3 regions of the Paenibacillus sp. FSL R7-0210 genome follow, and region 1 is predicted to be linked to each of the others. Evidence: riboswitches for the same ligand, from Rfam matches in the RefSeq annotation. Region 1 holds a riboswitch; each other region holds the start of a gene.
What was found. Region 1 has a riboswitch for cyclic di-GMP ahead of MKY64_RS24935 (choice-of-anchor A family protein). Riboswitches for the same ligand answer to the same signal wherever they lie in the genome.
Positions count from the first base shown of each region.

Region 1 (7,559 bases):
GTAGAGCAACGCACTCGTAATGCGTAGGCCGGGGGTTCAATTCCCTTCACCAGCATTCTTACAAAGTCGATAGTGGCGCGGGTTTCCGGTTTTTTGGAACTGCGCCTTTTTTCTATGCAAGCATCAACATCTACCATTCTTCTAACCTTTAGTTAAGTAAAGTGGGGAGCTTATGGTTGGATGCTAGGAGGCAAGGAGGCAAGGATCTTATATGGGAAACCGGACATTCCTGAGTGTTACCAGTGCCGATACAGATTTGATTGATTATGAGAATACAGCTTTCGAAACGAATAATTTTCTCGCTCCAATATGGTTTTGTCTAGTCAGCCAAGACCAGTTCCAGCGCTATAGCAGGCAGCTTATGCAAGCTTGGAGCAAGATTCAACCCCATATGGACCAACCGGATGTGGAGGATTTGCCTGAGTGGGAACATTTTTCAGAGGCCTTCCAATGGCAGATTCCATGGGCGGATGCTGCAGAGCAATTGCGCCTGAGTTTACCCGGCACGCTGGCCCATTTCCCAGCGCTTTCCACTCCTGTACATGAGTGGCTGGTAACCTTATCGACCCATGTACAGCGTTATTCTTCTGCTGTTATTCATCTGGAGCTTTCGCAATATTTCTCATTCACGGGCGATCCTGCCCTGTATCTAAAAGACATTCAAGAATACGTTACCCTCTGGCAGTCGCCGCATCCCTCGCAGGAGAAGGTCTGGCAGGGAGCAGCCGATAACTTTTATATGCTGAATGGGGAGCATTTGCCTAGGAGGGAACGAACGGCAGCTCAACCGGAGCAAGCTACCGATATTCAACCAGCACAGTCCATTCCTCCAGTATCCGGGAAGCGCCAGTCCAAATGGAGGCAGGAGCTCTACATCTGGTTGCTTGCGATTCTATCCGCAGCCCTCTTTTTTGCCGTCTATATCAAGACCTCCAGTGGTTGGTTGGCGGTGCTCTGCTTCTTCATCCCCTCCCTGTGTATCGTTTTGTGGAAAATAGTTATCGGTCGTAAACAAACCTCCCGCCATCAGCTGGAAGCCGCTAGGACCTCGAAGAGGAACAGTCTCCCCTCTTATCCTGTGCTAAGGATTGAGTATTTCGACGGGCGTTCACCTATTGGGGTGGATGGCATGGAAATTGGTCCTTCGGAGGATAAAGCGTTACCGGATATTATCCCCTGGCTGCAAATCCTGCAAGCAAAGGTGCTTTCATCTCATGAGGTCGAGCTCATTGTTTCTGCTAACCAATCATCAGTCTCTACCTTACAACTTCATTTGAGGCTGGATGAACAGTTGGATGCCAAGGATATCGTATCAGCGGTTAATGCGATGGTGCTGGCTCATGACAAAGCATTGGTATGATTACATTCACTAACCGGCTTGGTGGCATCTCCCTGGTCGTTAGTGCACCAGGATTGGGACTGGAAGGCCAGGAAGATAGCCACCCATCTGTGTTCATTCTCGAAATGAATAAGGACGCCGCCGTCTTGCCATGTGCCATTTTCTCTGGCGTACCCGCCCGCATTGCCTTGGTTCATATGAATATTATGAACGCCCTGCCCAGGGGAGAAGCCGAAGTACTTATCGGGCTTATCCTCTTCTGGTCCCCAAGGCTCGCCGAATACGTACAGGGTTGCATCCTGTTGCTGTGCCTCCTTGAGATAAGAGGTGATTTTATCATAAAGATTGTTGCGGGGATCGCTGTTTTCGGGTTCATTCCGGTTCGTATTAGGCAGAGCTACCATCTTACTGGGAATCACCAGGTTTCCCCTGATATAATCAAGGGCAAGGCTCCGGTTATGCCTGGTGATCTTCGTGAAGCCGGATTCAAGCGTGAGCCAACGGGCCGTTTCTTCCGCTTTGAAATGTTCGCCCACATAATAAAGCACCTGATTTGCGGTGTCCTCCGGTAAATGTTCCGCTTTTGCGCTTGATCTGATATTGATAGCCACCCTGTACTTTTTATTAATATCACCTTCAACCTCAACCAGTACCTGGACATGATTATTTTTGACACCTAGCTTATATATGGTATTCTCATTGGATAATTTGCATTTTAATACCCCGTACCCTTGATCTAATCCGTTACCCATAGTTCGTCAGTCCCCCTTCTTAGCTATTAATGTTTCCCATAGAAGGCCATAGTCATTCTGAGTAAAAAGGTGTTCAACAGAGGAGGCAAGCTGCATTATGAAATGCCTAACCATTCGCCAGCCGTGGGCCACGTTAATTGCGCTGGGAGAAAAACAAATCGAAACCCGGACCTGGCGGACCGCCCAGCGGGGAGAGTTAGCCATTCATGCCGGGATGCAGGTGAATAAGGCGATCTGCCGGACGGAGCCGTATCAGTCGTTGCTGGCACGTTACGGTTACACTGCGGACAACCTGCCAACCGGCAAGATCATTGCAGTCAGCCGCATTGCGGATTGCTGTGAGGTGACGCCGGAGCTTGCGCAGCAAGGCTGGCCGGGCGGCAATGAATATGTATTCGGCAATTATGCCGAAGGAAGGTATGCCTGGATGCTGGAGGAGGTTGTTCCGCTGGTACATCCCATACCTGCTAAGGGACGTCTGGGTTTCTGGGAATATCCTGTGCTGGAAGAGGAATTGTGAATTTCTTGACGGCAATGTGAAGAAAAATTGCTCCAGATTGGCTGTCAGCTGGTATAATTGGGATATTCGGCGGGAAATCTTCCTATATATAAGGAGAGTTGTGCTCTGAGGCGGTCTACCGCTGGAGAGGGGCAGAAATGCCGGGAAGGAGCGTATGCATAATAGATGGGAAGCCTTCTAATTGCATGGCTTTGTATGCTTTGTTTGTTTCTTGCGTTCAGGGATCAGGTAAGCCGGAGAATCCTGTACCCGGTAGCTGTGGTGGTGATATGCGGCACATTGGGGTATTGGACGTTGTTAATGTAGCCGCATCCGGGCGATCATTTAATGCAGAAGTCTGCCGCTTGCGGCAGGCTTCTTTGTTAGCGCTGCTCCATCTTCTCCATACCCAGATATCTGCGCATATGCAGAGTGGCCTGGGCGGCAATCACATCATCCAGCAGCAGCATCCGTTCGTGATAGCCCCTGCAGACAAATTTGGCTTCAACACCCGTCTCCAGCCGCTGCTGCTCATAGACCTTCAGACCACGTGCGCGCATTCCGGCACGGACCTCCCGCAGATCGGCAGAAGCGGCATGAGCGGCCGACTGGATTACCTCCAGATAAGGTGCAGGCGTGCGCAGCTCAGAGGCTATAGCAGAAGCATCGCGCTCGAAGGCGGATAGAATAAGCGGCAGCAAAATATAAGATTTGACCAGCAGGTTGTCCTGGCTCTCTGCTCTTTGCATCCTTCTCAACCCCTCGAAGAGAACGTATATTCGCATTGTAACTCATCCTTCAAAAAATAATCAATGGGTTTTATAAATTAACTCAAATAATGTGATATATTTCACAAAAAAATAAGATGAATTATTTTATATTAAAATTGAAATATTAAAGATTGAAAAATAAATCAGCTCAAAGGAGAATGGCAATGAGTCGTGAAGGAAGCCTCCGCCGTGGTTTGGTATTCGGGATCATTCTAAGTGTTCCGCTCTGGGTATCGATGATTGGCTGGGTTCAGCTGTTCGGGTCTGCCTAGGCGACATTTTATTCAAAATATATGAAGTCTATTAGCAGGTGTCGTCCCTATGGGCGGCACTTTTTTTTCGAGCTGAGGTGCCTGTAAATAGGTAAAATTGCATTGAACAGGAGCAGACAATGAGTAGGAGGGGTCTGAAGGCGATAAAATAGGACAAATGCATCAAATTTAAATAATATAAATTGATATTATTATAGGTAAGAGAGATAAACGGCTACAGCCAATCCTCTGATTTCTCGACTTTTTTCGTCAGCATATAAAAAAAGATTCGCCCCTGAAGCCTTATGATAAAAGGGTTAAATGAGGAATCTTCGCAAAAATAATTTCAAAAAATATACTGGGAATGGATTGACAACAGGGTGGGGGAGCGGATAAACTGAAATTAGTACAAAAGTAACAAATGTCATAGACTCAACAATGATCTTACATAAGCAAATCTTAATTGCATACCGAAATCATGTACAAACGCAAACCGTATCGAAAGAACGGGACGCAAAGTCAGGAATCTACTGTCTCTAAAGTTGAGGCTAGGGTCGTCCGGCCGCCGTGAAGCTAACCCTTCGTGGCGGTCTTTTTGTTGTTATAGTCGCGTGACAGATTCATAGAATAGTAACTAGGAGGTGTGGACTATTGAAGAAAAGAGTACGTAAAACAGCTGCCATCCTTATGGCAGGCCTATTGACCCTATCCAGTGCCTTTACGTGGGGGACGGATGTTAGAGCAGCTTCAGGGGTGCCGTATACGCCAACACCGGTTTTGGGGGTTGCAGGGAATTTTAATGCTTTTATCCTCGGGGATTTTAAACAAGCCAATGACCAGATTGAAGGCCGCCTGGCAGCGGCGGGGAACATTACCCTCTCCGGAGGATACGGAGTAGCCAGGGCATACAGGGATGCTTCGCCGACGGATGTACTTGTGGCCGGTAAGAATTTTGTACATTTAGGCAGTGGAGAGATCTATGGAAATGTGGTATTTGGGGATAGCTTTACAGCCAATGAGCCTGGTGTCAACATCAAAGGCGGGAAGAAAAATGCCAGCCCGATTGATTTTGCAGCCGAGCAGCAAGCTCTGATCTCCCGATCCACAGAGTATGGGGCCTTGGCCGACACGAATGAGATTGGCGATAATCATTATGGACAGCTCAAGATAAGTGCACCGGATCGTTTCAATGTAGTTCATTTGGATGCCTCGACACTGGCGAAGACCAACTATATCGAATTCAACATTGCACAGAACGCTACGCTGATTATTAATATAAGCGGGTCTACAGTCAATGTGCCGAGCTTTTCAATGAATAACGGCAGAGCCAGTCAGGTATTGTTCAACTTTTACGAAGCTTCTGAGGTGAATATCGCTTATACCTCATTCTTCGGGACGATCCTCGCACCTAGAGCGGATGTTCATTATGCCGGAGCAGAGCTGTACGGAACCCTGATTGCAAAATCTTTTAGCGGCGGGGTAGAGATGCACCTGGGATTGTACGAGGGAGAGGGGCCGCCGCCGAGTCCGACGCCGACCGCAACGCCGACACCTAGTCCATCACCGACACCAACGCCGACAGTGAAACCAACACCAACGGTAACGCCAACACCGACTGTGAAACCAACACCAACGGTAACGCCAACACCTACAGTGAAGCCAACACCGACGGTAACGCCAACACCTACAGTGAAGCCAACACCGACGGTAACGCCTACACCTACAGTGAAGCCAACACCGACCATAAAACCGTCACCTACACCTGTGTGCACTCCAACTCCAAAGCCAACACCGACTGTAAAACCGACACCAACGCCGACCGTGAAGCCGACACCAACGCCGACCGTGAAGCCAACACCAACGCCGACCGTGAAGCCAACACCAACGCCGACCGTGAAGCCGACACCAACGCCGACCGTGAAGCCAACACCAACGCCGACCGTGAAGCCAACACCAACACCGACCGTGAAGCCAACACCAACACCGACCGTGAAGCCGACACCGACCGTGAAGCCAACACCAACGCCGACCGTGAAGCCGACACCAACGCCGACTGTGAAGCCGACACCAACGCCGACCGTGAAGCCGACACCAACGCCGACTGTGAAGCCAACACCAACGCCGACTGTGAAGCCGACACCAACGCCGACTGTGAAGCCGACACCAACGCCAACGGTGAAGCCAACACCGACGCCGACCGTGAAGCCAACACCAACGCCGACCGTGAAGCCGACACCAACGCCAACGGTGAAGCCAACACCGACACCAACAGCGGTGCCGACGCCAACACCAACGGCAGTTCCGACACCAACGCCAACAGCGGTACCGACACCAACGCCAACAGCAGTACCGACACCAACGCCAACGGCAGAACCGACACCAACGCCAACGGCAGTACCGACACCAACACCAACGGCAGTACCGACACCAACACCAACAGCAGTACCGACACCAACGCCAACGGCAGTACCGACACCAACACCAACAGCAGTACCGACACCAACGCCAACGGCAGTACCGACACCAACGCCAACGGCAGTACCGACACCGACGCCAACAGCGGGACCGACACCAACGCCAACGGCAGAGCCGACACCAACACCAACGGCAGAGCCGACACCAACACCAACGGCAGAGCCGACACCAACGCCAACGGCGGTACCGACACCAACGCCAACGGCAGAACCGACACCAACACCAACGGCAGAGCCAACACCAACACCGACGGTAGAACCAACACCGACACCAACGCCAACGGCAGAGCCGACACCAACACCAACGGCAGAGCCAACACCAACGCCGACAGCGGAACCGACACCAACGCCAACGGCAGAACCGACACCAACACCAACGGTAGAACCAACACCAACGCCGACAGCAGAGCCGACACCAACGCCAACGGCAGAACCGACACCAACGCCAACGGCAGAGCCAACACCAACGCCAACGGCAGAGCCAACACCAACACCGACGGTAGAGCCAACACCGACACCGACGGTAGAGCCGACACCAACACCGACGGTAGAGCCAACACCGACACCGACGGTAGAACCGACACCAACGCCAACGGCAGAGCCAACACCAACACCAACGGCAGAGCCAACACCAACACCGACGGTAGAGCCAACACCGACACCGACGGTAGAACCGACACCAACGCCAACGGCAGAGCCAACACCAACACCGACGGCAGAGCCAACACCAACACCGACGGTAGAGCCAACACCGACACCGACGGTAGAACCGACACCAACGCCGACGGTAGAGCCGACACCAACACCGACGGTAGAGCCGACACCAACGCCGACACCGACACCAGAGCCGACACCAACGCCGACACCGACACCAGAGCCGACACCAACGCCGACACCGACACCGACACCGACACCGACACCGACACCAGATCCAACACCAGTAACAACGCCAGCGCCAACATCGCCGCCGTTCAGTTTCCCTCCAGTGCCTACGCCGACTCCGATTATCGGATTTATCGTGAGCAATGATGTGGTTGTGAATGATGATCCGCTGCCGCTTGGACCTGTAGCAACTCCAATAGCTACAACAGTGCCGACGCCGACACCGGCTGTTGCGGTTGCGCAAATAGCAGCAACACCGGAGCCAACGCCTTCAGCAGAACCGGCACCCGATGTAGTCCTTATTGATGATGAGGTTCCTCTAGGCGGTGTGCCTGTGGATGGAACCTTGCCGAAGACGGGCGAATCCAGTCCTGCGCCTTATTATTTTGCCGGTTTGGCACTCGCTGGTCTGGGCTTGATTCTTAGAAGAACCACCAGAAACAGCAAACGTAAATGAGTGACCGGAACTGAGATTTATATAAACAAACGATGATCCTGTAATTTGACCAGGGCTGCTTTCGGAGAAGATGTTCTCCTGAAAGCAGCTCTTTTTTTTATTGGAAATAAGTGCCCGGATACAGAATGTATGCGA
Region 1 covers NZ_JBBPAR010000001.1:5,904,126-5,911,684, reverse strand. Annotated here, with positions in the region: tRNA gene MKY64_RS24960 (tRNA-Thr) at 1-55, shown strand, start outside; gene MKY64_RS24955 (hypothetical protein) at 212-1,360, shown strand; gene MKY64_RS24950 (YukJ family protein) at 1,339-2,091, opposite strand; gene MKY64_RS24945 (ASCH domain-containing protein) at 2,189-2,611, shown strand; gene MKY64_RS24940 (hypothetical protein) at 2,974-3,339, opposite strand; cyclic di-GMP riboswitch class I at 4,089-4,181, shown strand; gene MKY64_RS24935 (choice-of-anchor A family protein) at 4,263-7,424, shown strand.

Region 2 (7,559 bases), 100 kb from region 1:
TCTCCTCCAGAGAGCTGAAGCTGCTCAGGTGAGCGCCAAGCTCACGTTCCGGGAACGGATAGAGCTGTTCCATGCGCAAAATGTGCAGCCAGGAGAAGTCCTGTCCGCGCGTTGCCTCCAGTTCCGTCTGCAGGTCGATGGCCACCTTGCCGCTGCATACCACGAGGCGCTTCACGGCTTCCGGCTTACTGCCGAGCAGCGGCTCAGGAAGAACCGGCTGGAAGGTGCCCGAAGCGAGGTCCGCTCCGGCTGAGGTGCTGCGCGTGTTACGGATCAGGCTCTTCGGCGCCATGACCACCAGCGGCCGGGCATCCGGTTGTCCGCAGAGCGCGGCCTGACGGCGGAGCAGATGGAAATACTGCGCAGCGCTGGTCAGGTTGGCTACAGTCCAGTTCTCCTCGGCGGAGAGCTGGAGGAACCGTTCCATTCGGCCGCTGGAGTGCTCTGGTCCTTGGCCTTCATAGCCATGAGGCAGCAGGATCGTCAGATTGCTGCGCTGCGTCCACTTGGCACGGCCGGCGGAAATGAACTGGTCGATAATGACCTGAGCGGCATTGGCGAAGTCGCCATATTGAGCCTCCCAGATGACGAAGGTCTCCGGTGCGAACACGTTATAACCATATTCGAAGCCGAGGACAGAGGCCTCGGACAGCGGACTGTTGTAGACGCCGAAGGAAGCGCTGGAATCACTCAGCTGATGCAGCGGAGAATAGAGTTCGCCGTTCTCGCTGTCATGCAGCACCAGATGGCGGTGGGCGAAGGTGCCGCGCTGTGAATCCTGTCCGCTGAGGCGGATCGGCGTGCCATCCTTCAGGATGGTAGCGAAGGCCAGTGTCTCTGCCAGCGCCCAGTCTACCCGCTCTCCGTCATTCAGCGCATCCTTGCGGCGCTGCAGAATCCGTTCCAGCTTCGGATAGACCTTGAAGCCCGCCGGTACGCGCAGCAGCTCGCGGTTAATCTCCTGCAGACCGGCCAGAGGGAAGGCTGTCGGACGCTGCTGGGGACTGCCGTTATCCAGCGCGACGGCGGTTTTGGACTCCGCATTCTTCTGCTTGCCTTCCTTCATCTGATCGAAGGCCTGCTGGAGGACACTCTCCGCCTCGGCAATCATGTTCTTCAGATCATCGGCTGTGATTACCTTCTCGCGCTCCAGGCGTTCTGCATAAGCGCGGTACACAGTAGGGTGGTTCCGCACTTTGCCGTACACAATCGGCTGGGTCGTCTCGGGATCATCCATTTCATTATGTCCGTGGCGGCGGTAGCCGATCAGATCAATCAGGAAGTCCTTCTTGAACATATGGCGGTAAGCGCTGGCCAGACGGACTGCGGCAATGCAGGCTTCCGGGTCATCGGCATTGACATGCACGACCGGAATCTCATACCCTTTGGCCAGGTCGCTGGCATAATGGGTGGAGCGGGAATCCTCGCTCTCGGTGGTGAAGCCGATCCGGTTATTGACGATAATATGCACGGTACCGCCATTCTGATAACCCTGCAATTTGCCGATATTAAGCGTCTCAGCGACAATGCCTTCGCCAGGGAAGGCTGCATCGCCGTGCATCAGCACAGCCATAGCCTTGCTTGTGTTCAGCTTAGGCAGTCCCGGAGCGTTGCGTTCTTCCTGTGCGGCGCGTGTGAAGCCCTCGACGACAGGATTGACGAATTCAAGATGGCTCGGGTTATTGGCCAGCGTGATCCGGGTACGCACGGTCTCGCCTTCGCGGACGGCACGGTCAGCCCCGAGATGGTACTTCACATCACCGCTCCACCCGTAGGTCACGCCCATGGAGCCTTCCGAAGGGAACAGCTCTTTGTTCGGCGAATGATGGAACTCTGAGAAAATAATATCATAAGGCTTGCCCAGAATATGGGCCAGCACATTAAGTCTTCCGCGGTGGGCCATACCCATCAGGATATGCTCGGCGCCGTCATGCGCGGCAGCCCGCACAATCTCATCCAGCATCGGCACAAGGGCATCATTGCCCTCCAGGCTGAAGCGCTTTTGGCCGACGAAGGTCTTGTGCAGGAAGGTCTCGAAATGCTCCACCTGAACCAGCCGCTTCAGCAGCTCTTTGCGTTCTGTATTATTCAGCGGGGCAGGGGAGGTCATCGATTCCGCCTGGCTGTTGAGCCAACGCAGCTCGCGTTCATCATGCACATGCCCGAATTCATAAGCAATGGTCTGTGTATAGGCCTGGCGCATTCTGTGGACGGCATCCATTGCGGTATGCACATCCGCAGGGGCATTATCCCAGATCAGCGAAGCGGGCAGGGCATTAAGATCCTCGCGGGTAAGCTCGTAGGTCTCCAGCTCCAGCCATTTGGCCATCGGGTTCGTGCTGCGCTCCAGCGGGTCAATGTCTGCGGCCATATGGCCATATATTCGAATATTGGCGATCAGCTTCGAGGCCTTGACAGCCTTCTTGAGCCACTCGGCATCTGCTGATACGGCAGGCCTTGGAGCCCTCTCGGCATCGGGTGCCAGTGGAGGGGGGCCGGATACGGTGAAGAGATCGCGGTAATGCTGTTCAACAGAAGAGGGGTCCTTGACAAATTGCTCATATCTTTCTTGGATGTAGCCCAGGTTGGGGCCGTAGTATTTGCTCCATACTGTGTCGTTATAGGGCTCTTTGACTGCCATGAATAGGTCCTCCTAACGGATAAACTCCACGCGAGGCATCCAGTGTGCCACTTGGCGGAGCTGCAAATGTTTGCGGTTTCATTCTCATCCTATTGTGCTACTTTCCGGCGGGGTAATCAATTCATACTTTCGGTCAATCCGTTCGCAATTTGGCATGATTCATTACAGTATTCATACGGAACTATCATAAATAGAAAAAACTCATATAACAGCCCGTTATACATACAAATGGGTAATTGTCTCTATACGATGTTGCGTGCAGCGGTAAGTCGGGGCGGATGGGGTTCCCTTTAGTATATTTAAACTATTAGCTAGTGTTTGAACTTGGAACTGGAAATATTTATACAAGCCGCTGGCAATTTCAGCTAAGTTTCCTCACATTTTTTCATAAAAAAATTCCAGAAAACGACACACTAATTGCGTATGATCTTGTATAATGTTATTGCGGAGAACGGTTTCATCGATTCTTGCCAGATCCTTTCATGATGGAAAGGGTCCAGTAAAAGGTAAACCTGCCGAAAGACAGGGGCACAAAGTCTCGGATCTAAAGTAGAAATACTACAAAGTAGCAATACTACTATGATGGCCGGACTGCCTGGGGACGCGAAAATTCTAGGAGGAGATTTCTTGGATATGTCCAACCAGGGGAATGACGAGCTGCAGGCAGTAGATCTGGATTTAGAATGGGTGCACTTGCTGATGTCTGCCAAGCAGGCGGGGATCGCGGCGGAGGATATCCGCCGGTTTCTAAGTGAGAAGGCGCTCCAGGCGATGTAAGGGCGGTCATCATTGTTCGGATACATACAGAAAAGGCACAGCGTCCGGTACGCTGTGCCTTTTCTGTATGCCGCTTGAAAGGCTGCCTTCGCCGAAGGCGGCCTCCCTGCCGTGCGGAGTCTTCCCTGTGGCATATAATGCCCGTCTAGTTGTCCTTTTGTTCCATGCGCCATTTCTGGTAATCGAGGAATTCCTTGAATTCGCGTTTGCTTATACCGGAGGCCATGGCCTCCTGAACAAGCCGGAACCATTCCCCGTCCAGAGCCTGTTCTTCCGTCTCTGCCAGTCCGCCATACAACAGTGCATGAATGGATACCTGAAGCGCGTCAGCGATTTTTTCGATGAATTGAATGGAGGGGTTGGATTGAATGTTCCGTTCCACATTACTGAGGTATGATTTCGCCACATCAGCCTTATCGGCAAGCTCGGATAACGAATAGCCCTTCTCCAGCCGGAGTTTGTGGATGCGGCTTCCCATAGTATCTGACACGATTACAACGCCCTCCGTACTTTTTTTGGTGAAAAATAAGAAGTGATATGCTTCGCGCTATACATTCTCCTTATCTTTCTCGTTGAAACGGTACCGCCCGTTCAAAGGCCGGCAAAGCCGTTTTCTCTTGTCAGTATAACAAAAATCCGCAAAACGGACAAAAATCCTTGAACCCGGCAGCGGGGAAAAAGAAACGGCATACCCGGCCCGGATGAGGGAGGATATGCCGTCTTGATGGATTGTTGAAACGCTGCCTTCCTAATAAAAGGACGGCAAAGCTATTTTCACTTGTATAGGCTGGCCCCTGATCTACTTGGCTTCTCCCACTCCTTGAAGAGCATCGAAGGTCCAGTTCAGAGCTAAGCCGTCACCCTGGAAAATGTTCTGATCGAGCGTGTTGTCTACGAATTCGAAGGCGATCTTGAAGGTCTTGGACCCGGCGGCGGCAATCCCTCCTGGCAGTACACCTACTGCTACGAGATCGTAGCTGGGGGTGTTTTTCAGATCCTTCAGGGAGATCTCGGACAGCACATGACCGCTTAGTGAACCGCCGGTGTACGTATTATCCAGGAGCTTGACCTTGAAGTGGTCTCCGAGATCCTGGCCCGCGTTATCGCCCTTGGCATCGGTCACGGTGTAAGTGGTGGCAAGCTTGAGGAATTTGATATCCAGTGTGCCGTCATTGGACAAGGTGAAGGTGCGGACGGTGTAGTCTCCCGGCTTCAGATTCGTCAGCGCTACCGGAGTATTGAAGGAAGAGCCGAGCTTCAGCGTACCCGCTGCGAAGGTTGCCGTGCTGGTAGCTGTGGAGCTGAAGTAAGCGAAGGTGCCCCCGCCGATTAAAGACAAGCCCAGTGCTGCCGATGCTACGCCAAGACCCAATGTTTTTTTGATACCCATTATTTATTTCCTCCTCGAATGGTTTGTTTTTGTGGAATTATTTGAGCGTGCCTTTTTCCTGGTTGGCTTCGAAATTCAGAGTCAGTGCAAGCGTGTCGCCCTGATAATAGTTCTGCGGCTGGAGGGTCTCCTTGAAGGCGAATTGGATGGTCAGGTTATCCGAGGTGCCGGCTTTGATGCCGGACTTCTCTCCGCCTAAGATCGCTCCGAGAATTCCCCGGGCCACCAGATCGGGACTCTCCTGCTCCAGATCGGCCAGCGAGATGACCAGGAGCGGCGATTCCTTCTTATCCTTGTTCACGAGGAAGGTCACAATAATATCATCCTTGAAATTATGGGAGCCGTTGTCTCCCTGGGCGTCTGTAATGGCCGATGAGGTGCGCAGTACCACTTTGGGAATATTGAGCGTCCCGTCATTTTTAAGTTTGAAGTCCCGTAAGACCGTATCACCCGGCTTGAGATTGCTGAGATTAACAATGACGGAGGGGTCAGATTGCAGTGATAGGGTTCCGTTGTTAAAAGAAGCTGAGGAAGTAGAAGTGCTGCTGAAGTAAGCGAAGGTGCCTCCGCCGACCAGGGTTAAGCCTAATGCTGCCGATACAACGCCGAGACCTAATGTTTTTTTGACGTTCATTTGTTCATCCCTCTCTTATGAGTCTGCTTTGTGCATAGCCGGTGCTTCCGGCAAGCTGTATTGTGGCTCCGCGTTTCGTAAACGGGAGAGGACAATTGATCATTGTACGAGATCAGTCAGAGTATCCGGCCCGCCGCTGCTGGCTGCGGATGACGGGGCATTCTTCTTTTCCAGTGCTGCAACGGCCTTCCAGGAAGAATACAGCGCGTAGAGAAGCAGGAGCAGTCCGGGAATAATCATCAGCACTACGCTTCCGGCTTTGGAGACTGCGAAGCTCATGGCATAGCCCACATAGGGGACGGTCACGCCGGTGTACTCACCTACCACATTCGTGGAACTGACGGCTGCGGTGTCGGCTGAATCATTATTGTCGCCCTTGGTGGTGTAGCTGGCTTCCCCCAGAGCACTGTTCAGCTCGGCATCGACCACGCGGTGGGTAATCAGAATATTATCGGGATTCAGAAAAGTGATCACATCGCCCTTCTGGAACCGGGTCATATCCCCGCCCGGCTTAATGGCCACAATGGAACCGGTCTGGATGCCGGGCTCCATGGAGCCGGATAATACCGTCTTGATCTGGTAGCCGAAGAAGGAGGGCTCGCCGCCGGAGGCTTTGGAGATGACAACGGCTGTGATTAGCACCAGGAACACTATAAGAATCAGAGTGGAAATTATCGTATTGACTATTTTTCGGATGCGCATCTTATTCGCCGCCTTTGCTGGGTTCAGATTGTGGAGCCGGTGTAGCTGTAGGAGCAGGTTGCGCGCCGTCCATTACAGTGCCTGGAATTACGCTGCCGGGTAATGGATCTGGAGTTGCTTCCGGTAAAAGAATCTCAGTCGCCGGAGTGGCAGTGGGAATAACCTCTGCTGCTGCTGAAGCTGTGGGGACTGGATTGTCCTCTACAGGCGCTGCGGGAGCAGGATCCTCTCCCGGCTGGCTTTTGTCAGGAAGACTGGTTGCGGCCGGCTGGTTCTGTGCTTGTTCATGCTCCAGCTTCAGCGCTTCGTCAGCAGCCTTCTGCTTCTCTATGGCGAGCCGCTGGGCTTCCTCCGCTCTGGTTTTATCGGCCTTTTCAAGCGCCAGGCGTTCCTCTTCCTCTTGCTGTGCCTTCGCTTTGTCCTCAAGGGTTGTTTTGGCTTCAGCGATTTCTGTGAGCCGCTCCTGTAAGGTATGGATTGTGGAGAACAGGGTATCCTTTGACGCCGTTAATTCGGTATTCAACTGCTCATACGTGGCTAGCAGCGCGGGGGATACCTGCGAATCTGCTTGGTAGGCGCTGGTTACGAATGAGAGGATAGGCTCTTCAGCAGGGAAGCTGTAGTCATCCTGCCGGAGCAAGACGCGGTCCGGATTGCCGGTGGGCAAGGATCCGCCGATATCATGAATCGAGCCAAGATACTGCACAATTCCGCTTAACGTCTCTGCCAGCGATTCCGACAGAATCCCGCTTTGATGAAGGCTCTCTTGAATCTGGTCGAAGAACTGGGCATCACGGATTTCCAGACAGTTAGGATCGAGGTTCACCATATATCCTCCAAGCTTGTGCAGAATGGCCGCTGCATTGCCAATTTCCTGCAGAATGTGTTGCCAGACCGTCCCATTGAAGCTCAGCTGCTTCTCCAGCAGGTCGATCTCGCTGCCAGCTTGAGTGAGCTCGGACGAGAGTTCATCCGCAGCCTGATCCAGCTCTGCAAGCGACAGCTCTCCGGCAGCGACTGAGGTGTTATACACTCCGCTGATGCTATGGCTGCCAAGGGAAGCTTTCAGCTCTATGACGGTGTTTAGATGCCCGCTGAATTCCGACAACAACTGCTCAATCTGACCCGGGAAAACCGAGCACAGCCCGATGGAGCTGATCTGTTCCTGGGAGGTGTTGAACTCTCCATAGGTGCTGCCGATCTGGCCTGAGGTGTACATCAGGAGCACAGATACGGCCATACCCGATTGCAGAATCCGCAGGCCGAGCTTCCTGGTTTTCCGTTTGCGCCGCTTGGCAGATCTGGGGTACATAGCTAAGCCCCCTCTCGAGTTGCTAATGAATAATTCGTTATATTCGTTCTTAATAAAGAACGATATCGTAAGCAAATCATACACTGTGCTGCTGAGAAAAGAA
Region 2 covers NZ_JBBPAR010000001.1:6,004,024-6,011,582, reverse strand. Annotated here, with positions in the region: gene MKY64_RS25385 (2-oxoglutarate dehydrogenase E1 component) at 1-2,641, opposite strand, end outside; cyclic di-GMP riboswitch class I at 3,137-3,240, shown strand; gene MKY64_RS25380 (anti-repressor SinI family protein) at 3,275-3,418, shown strand; gene MKY64_RS25375 (helix-turn-helix domain-containing protein) at 3,564-3,896, opposite strand; gene MKY64_RS25370 (TasA family protein) at 4,218-4,808, opposite strand; gene MKY64_RS25365 (TasA family protein) at 4,846-5,442, opposite strand; gene sipW (signal peptidase I SipW) at 5,542-6,144, opposite strand; gene MKY64_RS25355 (hypothetical protein) at 6,146-7,456, opposite strand.
Region 2: another riboswitch for cyclic di-GMP. It lies ahead of MKY64_RS25380 (anti-repressor SinI family protein); the one in region 1 lies ahead of MKY64_RS24935 (choice-of-anchor A family protein).

Region 3 (7,559 bases), 200 kb from region 1:
CGTTCATGAAGCGTCCGGTATGGTTCTTCAGCGGCGGCGAAGGCTTGCCTGCAGGCAAGGCGAGCAGCATAGTAACGATGGGCAATCCGCTGATCTGGTGGACAGGAATCTTCACGATGCTGGCTGCTGTATGGTTCACCCTGAAGCGCCGGGACAAGAGCCTGTATATGATTTGGATCGGCTTCTTCTCACAATATGTTCCATGGATGCTTGTGCCGCGTGAGACCTTCCTGTACCATTACTTTGCGATGGTGCCGTTTATGATTCTATCCATTGTGTACATCCTGAAGCTGCTTGACGGCAGGTTCCAGGGTGCCAAATATCTGCGGTACGCCTATGTTGCGGCCGCCGCCATCCTATTTGTAATGTTCTATCCGGTATTGTCCGGCATGCAGGTGAACAGCAGTTATATCATTCATGTACTTCGCTGGTTCCCTTCCTGGGTATTCTAGGAGGGGAGCTGTAAGAGCCGCATAGTTGCTCAAAGCTGATGTTGATGAAGCGCATCAAGGAAGCTGTGGCTTACAATAAATTGAGGAGGAACCCTTGTGAAGGCCAGATATAGTGTAATTGTGCCCATGTATAATGAGGAGGAAGTCATTCAGATAACCTACGAACGGCTCAAAAAAGTAATGGATGAGTGCGGGGATTCCTATGAGCTCGTGTTCGTCAATGACGGCAGCCGGGACCGTACGGCTGAGATTATGCGCGAAATCAGTAATAGGGATGAGCATGTCAAGCTGATTGACTTCTCCCGTAACTTCGGCCATCAGGTGGCGATTACGGCGGGTATGGATTATGCTGAAGGCCAGGCTGTTGTGGTGATTGACGCAGATCTCCAGGACCCGCCGGAGGTCATCCTGCAGATGATCGCCAAGTGGAAGGAAGGCTACGAGGTAGTCTATGCCAAGCGGCTGAAGCGCCACGGAGAGACCTTCTTTAAGAAGGTGACAGCCAAAATCTTTTACCGTCTGCTCAGCAGCATGACCAGTGTGGAGATTCCCACAGATACCGGGGACTTCCGGCTCATCGACCGTAAGGTCTGCGATGTGCTGCGCGGTCTGAAGGAGAAGAACCGTTATGTACGGGGGCTGGTAAGCTGGGTCGGCTTCCGGCAGACCATGGTGGAATATGTGCGGGAGGAACGCTTCGCAGGGGAGACGAAATATCCGCTCAAAAAAATGATCCGCTTTGCGCTCGACGGAATCACCTCCTTCTCGCACAAGCCGCTCAAAATCGCCTCTTATGTCGGCTTCTTCCTGTCCTTCTCCAGCTTCATCTACCTGTTCCTGGTCTTATTCCAGAAAGTCTTCACCTCTTGGACTGTGCCGGGCTGGGCATCCATTGTCGGGGTGAACCTGCTGTTTAACGGCATTGTGCTGATGCTGCTGGGCGTGATCGGGGAATACATCGGACGGATCTATGATGAATCTAAGGATAGACCGCTTTATATCGTACGCGAGACCCGAGGCTACCCGGAGGCAGAGGCCGAAGACACGCGGAAGGCAAGCGATTATGCAAGATAAGGCTTGGCGCGCAGGCATGATCCAGTTTCTGAAATTCAATGCGGTGGGCCTGCTTAACACGTTCATTGATTTTGCAGTATTTACCCTGCTGCATTCCCTGGGCATGCTTAACACCCCTGCACAGATTATTTCCTACAGTGCCGGGACGGCCAACAGCTTTTTCTGGAATAAGAAGGTGACCTTCAAGGGAAGGGACAGAGGCGGGGATGGCCGCTTTGACCGGATGCAGCTAGTAAGATTTATTGTGCTGAATCTGCTGGTGCTGGGCATTTCGGTGCTGCTGATTCATCTGCTGACTGATCGGCTGGGAGTCCAGGTGCTGATGGCCAAGGTGCTGGTTACCTTTGTTACAGTAATCATTAATTTCTTTGGAAGCCGGAAGTGGGTATTCTAGAGGTACAGTATGTCTTCCCCGTCCCCTGCGGGGGCAGCACTTATTCTATATTGCGGAGGCGATTGTCATGCGGAAGTTATCCTATTTGATTATACTTGCCGGGGTCCTGATTATGCTCTACCCCAAAGGAAGCGAATGGTACGAGGACCGTCAGCAGCAGAAGCTGCTGGAAGAGGCTGAACAGGCCTATAGTGAAATCGTTCCTTCGGCTACGGCTCCTGCCAGCCAGGATCTGAGCAAGCCTTATGCGGAAGTCACCCAGCTGCTGGCGGAAGAGTCTGGTGCGGAAGAGCCGGTGCCCACTACAGCGCCCGAGATTGAAGTGGGAGGCAAGATCACCGCTATTATTGAAATCGATAAAATCGATCTGAAGCTGCCTGTACTGGAGGGCGCCACCAAGACCAATATGAAGCATGCGGCGGCGCATATGAAGGAGACAGCTCCGATTGGCGCGGTAGGCAATGCAGCGATTGCGGCACATCGGTCAAGAACGGCAGGGCGGCTGTTCAACAGACTGGATGAGGTCGGTAAAGGGGATGCCATTACTGTTATTACAAGCGGACAGGAATACAAATATGTTGTATATGATGTATCTATTGTAGAGCCTACCGATATTTCAGTTCTGAAGGGTAAGGATGATGATAAGATTCTGACCCTCATTACCTGTGATCCGCTTGTCAACCCTACCCACAGACTCATTATTCATGCAAAGTTGACCTGATTGTCATAGGACAATGCTGAGAAAGGTCAAAAAACATAAAATTTTAGTCTATTTTTGCGGGAATCTAGTGATTTGGGTCTTGCTAATAGATTGAGATATGGTAAGCTATAACTATGAAAGCTAATACACGATAACGGCAAACCTATCGAAAGGTAGGGACGCAAAGCTACAGGGCCTTCCCGTCATGGATGGCAGCCAGTTACCGAATGAAGAGGCTTTTTTTGTTTGTTTTCATTCTGAATCTGTCATTATGTGGCAGTAGATTGGACAGATAAAGCTTATACGATAACGGCAAACCTATCGAAAGGTAGGGACGCAAAGCTAAAGGGCCTTCCCGTAAGAATGGCAGCCAGCTACCGAAAGGGGTTTTATCCATGAAGAAGTTTTATTTAATGCTGATTACACTTTTTGTGATCGTCACTTCCGTGCAGACAGGCACTGCTCAAGCAGCAAATGCAGATTCAAGCTGGTTAAATGTTGGACAACTTGATCAAGGGGTTATCGGGGTATCGTACGATGTTCCTAAAGACAAGAAGATGAAGCTCATGATTACCAAGGACAATAACAGCTATACTTACAACTTATACACTTCCAAACCGACCGAGACGTTCCCGCTGCAACAAGGTAATGGCTCTTACAAGGTCTCCGTTCTTGAGAATACTACCGGCAACAAATACAAAGTACTATCTTCCGAGACTGTATCTCTTTCAATGAGCAATGTGAATGCCGTATATTTGAGCTCTGTACAGAATGTAAAGTGGAGTTCTTCCGATAAATCCGTTCAAAAGGCAGCACAGCTTACAAAGGGTCTGACCACAGATGCAGACAAAGTTAAGGCTATCTACAATTACATCGTAGCTAACGTGAAATATGACTACTCTCTGGCCAACAGCGTAAGCACAGATTATATTCCGAACAACGACAATACACTGGCTACCAACAAAGGTATCTGCTACGATTACGCTTCCTTGTTCGCTACTATGCTCCGCAGTGAAGGGATTCCAACCAAGTTGGTTATGGGGAATACAAGCTATGTAACTTCATACCATGCCTGGAACGAAGTGTTCCTGAACGGCAAATGGGTGACGATTGATACTACAGTGGATGCAGGTCTGGGTAAGAAAACAGCATCAACAGAACTGATCAAATCAGCAAGCAAATATACTGCAGCGAAATTCTACTAAGAATAGCTGTAACTATAGCATTATCTGAGAATAACCCGCTTAGTCATTAAGCGGGTTATTTTTATTTATATAAAGGTTGCTTTTTAATAGAAGGATAGGTTATTATAAATAAGCGTTGTTGGAGCGGCAAAGGAAATGAGAGATTACTTAAATAAGTGATTTCAAAAATAAAGCTTGCATTGCTCAGATGAACGTGATATATTATAAGAGTTGCTGGTGACGACAACATCGACACTAACAACGAGCTTGATCTTTGAAAACTGAACAACGAGTGAGTATCGGAGATCACTTCGGTGAGATCCAAAAATGAGAATGTAAATTCTCGTCAGATGTTTCAAAATGAGCAATCGCTCTTTCTAAATACCAATTTGGAGAGTTTGATCCTGGCTCAGGACGAACGCTGGCGGCATGCCTAATACATGCAAGTCGAGCGGAGTTTGAGAGGAAGCTTGCTTCCTTTCAAACTTAGCGGCGGACGGGTGAGTAACACGTAGGCAACCTGCCCTCAAGCCTGGGATAACTACCGGAAACGGTAGCTAATACCGGATAATTTCTTTTTTCTCCTGAGAGAAGAATGAAAGGCGGAGCAATCTGCTGCTTGGGGATGGGCCTGCGGCGCATTAGCTAGTTGGTGGGGTAACGGCCCACCAAGGCGACGATGCGTAGCCGACCTGAGAGGGTGAACGGCCACACTGGGACTGAGACACGGCCCAGACTCCTACGGGAGGCAGCAGTAGGGAATCTTCCGCAATGGGCGCAAGCCTGACGGAGCAATGCCGCGTGAGTGATGAAGGTTTTCGGATCGTAAAGCTCTGTTGCCAGGGAAGAACGTCCGGTAGAGTAACTGCTGCCGGAGTGACGGTACCTGAGAAGAAAGCCCCGGCTAACTACGTGCCAGCAGCCGCGGTAATACGTAGGGGGCAAGCGTTGTCCGGAATTATTGGGCGTAAAGCGCGCGCAGGCGGTTATTTAAGTCTGGTGTTTAAACCTTGGGCTCAACCTGAGGTCGCACTGGAAACTGGGTGACTTGAGTACAGAAGAGGAAAGTGGAATTCCACGTGTAGCGGTGAAATGCGTAGATATGTGGAGGAACACCAGTGGCGAAGGCGACTTTCTGGGCTGTAACTGACGCTGAGGCGCGAAAGCGTGGGGAGCAAACAGGATTAGATACCCTGGTAGTCCACGCCGTAAACGATGAGTGCTAGGTGTTAGGGGTTTCGATACCCTTGGTGCCGAAGTTAACACAGTAAGCACTCCGCCTGGGGAGTACGGTCGCAAGACTGAAACTCAAAGGAATTGACGGGGACCCGCACAAGCAGTGGAGTATGTGGTTTAATTCGAAGCAACGCGAAGAACCTTACCAGGTCTTGACATCCAACTAACGAAGCAGAGATGCATCAGGTGCCCTTCGGGGAAAGTTGAGACAGGTGGTGCATGGTTGTCGTCAGCTCGTGTCGTGAGATGTTGGGTTAAGTCCCGCAACGAGCGCAACCCTTGACTTTAGTTGCCAGCAGGTGAAGCTGGGCACTCTAGAGTGACTGCCGGTGACAAACCGGAGGAAGGTGGGGATGACGTCAAATCATCATGCCCCTTATGACCTGGGCTACACACGTACTACAATGGCCGGTACAACGGGAAGCGAAGCCGCGAGGTGGAGCCAATCCCAGCAAAGCCGGTCTCAGTTCGGATTGCAGGCTGCAACTCGCCTGCATGAAGTCGGAATTGCTAGTAATCGCGGATCAGCATGCCGCGGTGAATACGTTCCCGGGTCTTGTACACACCGCCCGTCACACCACGAGAGTTTACAACACCCGAAGTCGGTGGGGTAACCCGCAAGGGAGCCAGCCGCCGAAGGTGGGGTAGATGATTGGGGTGAAGTCGTAACAAGGTAGCCGTATCGGAAGGTGCGGCTGGATCACCTCCTTTCTATGGAGAATGGTCTTCTGCAATGAAGACATTCAAATCTTAAATCTAGCCGGTCGGCTAGTTGCTCACTCGTTGGTCAGTTTTGAGAGTTTAAGCTCTCATCTTTACTGGCTGTAACTTCTATCGACACAGTCGTGTTCGACCAGAACTTACAGCAACTTGATCCTTGAAAACTGGATACCGAAACGAATTTGCGTTTTAGAACATCTTTTAGCTGAAACTTGTGTAAGCAAGTGGAAATAGTTATTAGTTGCTACCGTGATTTTCCTTAGGGAAAACGCATTGGTTAAGCTACTAAGAGCACACGGAGGATGCCTAGGCGCCAGGAGCCGACGAAGGACGTGGCGAACAACGAAACTGCCTCGGGGAGCTGTAAGCAAGCTTTGATCCGGGGGTGTCCGAATGGGGAAACCCAGCTGTGGTAATTCGCAGTTACTCATTTCTGAATACATAGGAAATGCAGAGGCAGACCAGGGGAACTGAAACATCTAAGTACCCTGAGGAAGAGAAAACAATAGTGATTCCGTCAGTAGCGGCGAGCGAACGCGGAACAGCCTAAACCAAGGGGCTTGCCTCTTGGGGTTGTGGGACGTCTCACATGGAGTTACAAAGGAATTCAGTAGGTGAAGAGGTCTGGAAAGGCCCGCGATAGAGGTAAAAGCCCTGTAGCCTAAACTGTGTTCCCTCCGAGACGGATCCCGAGTAGTGCGGGGCACGTGAAACCCCGTATGAATCCAGCAGGACCATCTGCTAAGGCTAAATACTACCTGGCGACCGATAGTGAAACAGTACCGTGAGGGAAAGGTGAAAAGCACCCCGGAAGGGGAGTGAAATAGAACCTGAAACCGTGTGCTTACAAAAAGTCAGAGCCCTCTTTATGGGTGATGGCGTGCCTTTTGTAGAATGAACCGGCGAGTTACGTTTAACATGCAAGGTTAAGGTGAGAAGCCGGAGCCGCAGCGAAAGCGAGTCTGAATAGGGCGATTTAGTATGTGGACGTAGACCCGAAACCGTGTGATCTACCCCTGTCCAGGGTGAAGGTGCGGTAACACGCACTGGAGGCCCGAACCCACGCATGTTGAAAAATGCGGGGATGAGGTGGGGGTAGCGGAGAAATTCCAATCGAACTCGGAGATAGCTGGTTCTCCCCGAAATAGCTTTAGGGCTAGCCTCGGTGAATGGAGTGGTGGAGGTAGAGCACTGATTGGGTGCGGGGCCCGCAAGGGTTACCAAGCTCAGTCAAACTCCGAATGCCATTTACTTCTTGCCGGGAGTCAGACAGTGAGTGCTAAGATCCATTGTCAAAAGGGAAACAGCCCAGACCATCAGCTAAGGTCCCCAAGTGTGTGTTAAGTGGGAAAGGATGTGGAGTTGCACAGACAACCAGGATGTTGGCTTAGAAGCAGCCACCATTGAAAGAGTGCGTAATAGCTCACTGGTCGAGTGACTCTGCGCCGAAAATGTAACGGGGCTAAACACACCACCGAAGCTATGGCTAGATGCTTTGCATCTGGGGTAGGGGAGCGTTGTATGTGGGTTGAAGGTGTACCGTAAGGAGCGCTGGACAGCATACAAGTGAGAATGCCGGTATGAGTAACGAAAAGATCAGTGAGAATCTGATCCGCCGAAAGCCCAAGGTTTCCTGAGGAAGGCTCGTCCGCTCAGGGTAAGTCGGGACCTAAGGCGAGGCCGACAGGCGTAGTCGAAGGACAACAGTTTGAAATTACTGTACCACCGTAATCCGCTATGAGCGATGGGGTGACGCAGGAGGGTAGTGACGCGGACTGATGGATGTCCGTCTAAGCAGT
Region 3 covers NZ_JBBPAR010000001.1:5,706,808-5,714,366, reverse strand. Annotated here, with positions in the region: gene MKY64_RS24140 (glycosyltransferase family 39 protein) at 1-452, shown strand, start outside; gene MKY64_RS24135 (glycosyltransferase family 2 protein) at 549-1,526, shown strand; gene MKY64_RS24130 (GtrA family protein) at 1,516-1,920, shown strand; gene MKY64_RS24125 (class D sortase) at 1,988-2,641, shown strand; cyclic di-GMP riboswitch class I at 2,767-2,848, shown strand; cyclic di-GMP riboswitch class I at 2,922-3,002, shown strand; gene MKY64_RS24120 (transglutaminase-like domain-containing protein) at 3,016-3,825, shown strand; rRNA gene MKY64_RS24115 (16S ribosomal RNA) at 4,191-5,751, shown strand; rRNA gene MKY64_RS24110 (23S ribosomal RNA) at 6,036-7,559, shown strand, end outside.
Region 3: another riboswitch for cyclic di-GMP. It lies ahead of MKY64_RS24120 (transglutaminase-like domain-containing protein); the one in region 1 lies ahead of MKY64_RS24935 (choice-of-anchor A family protein).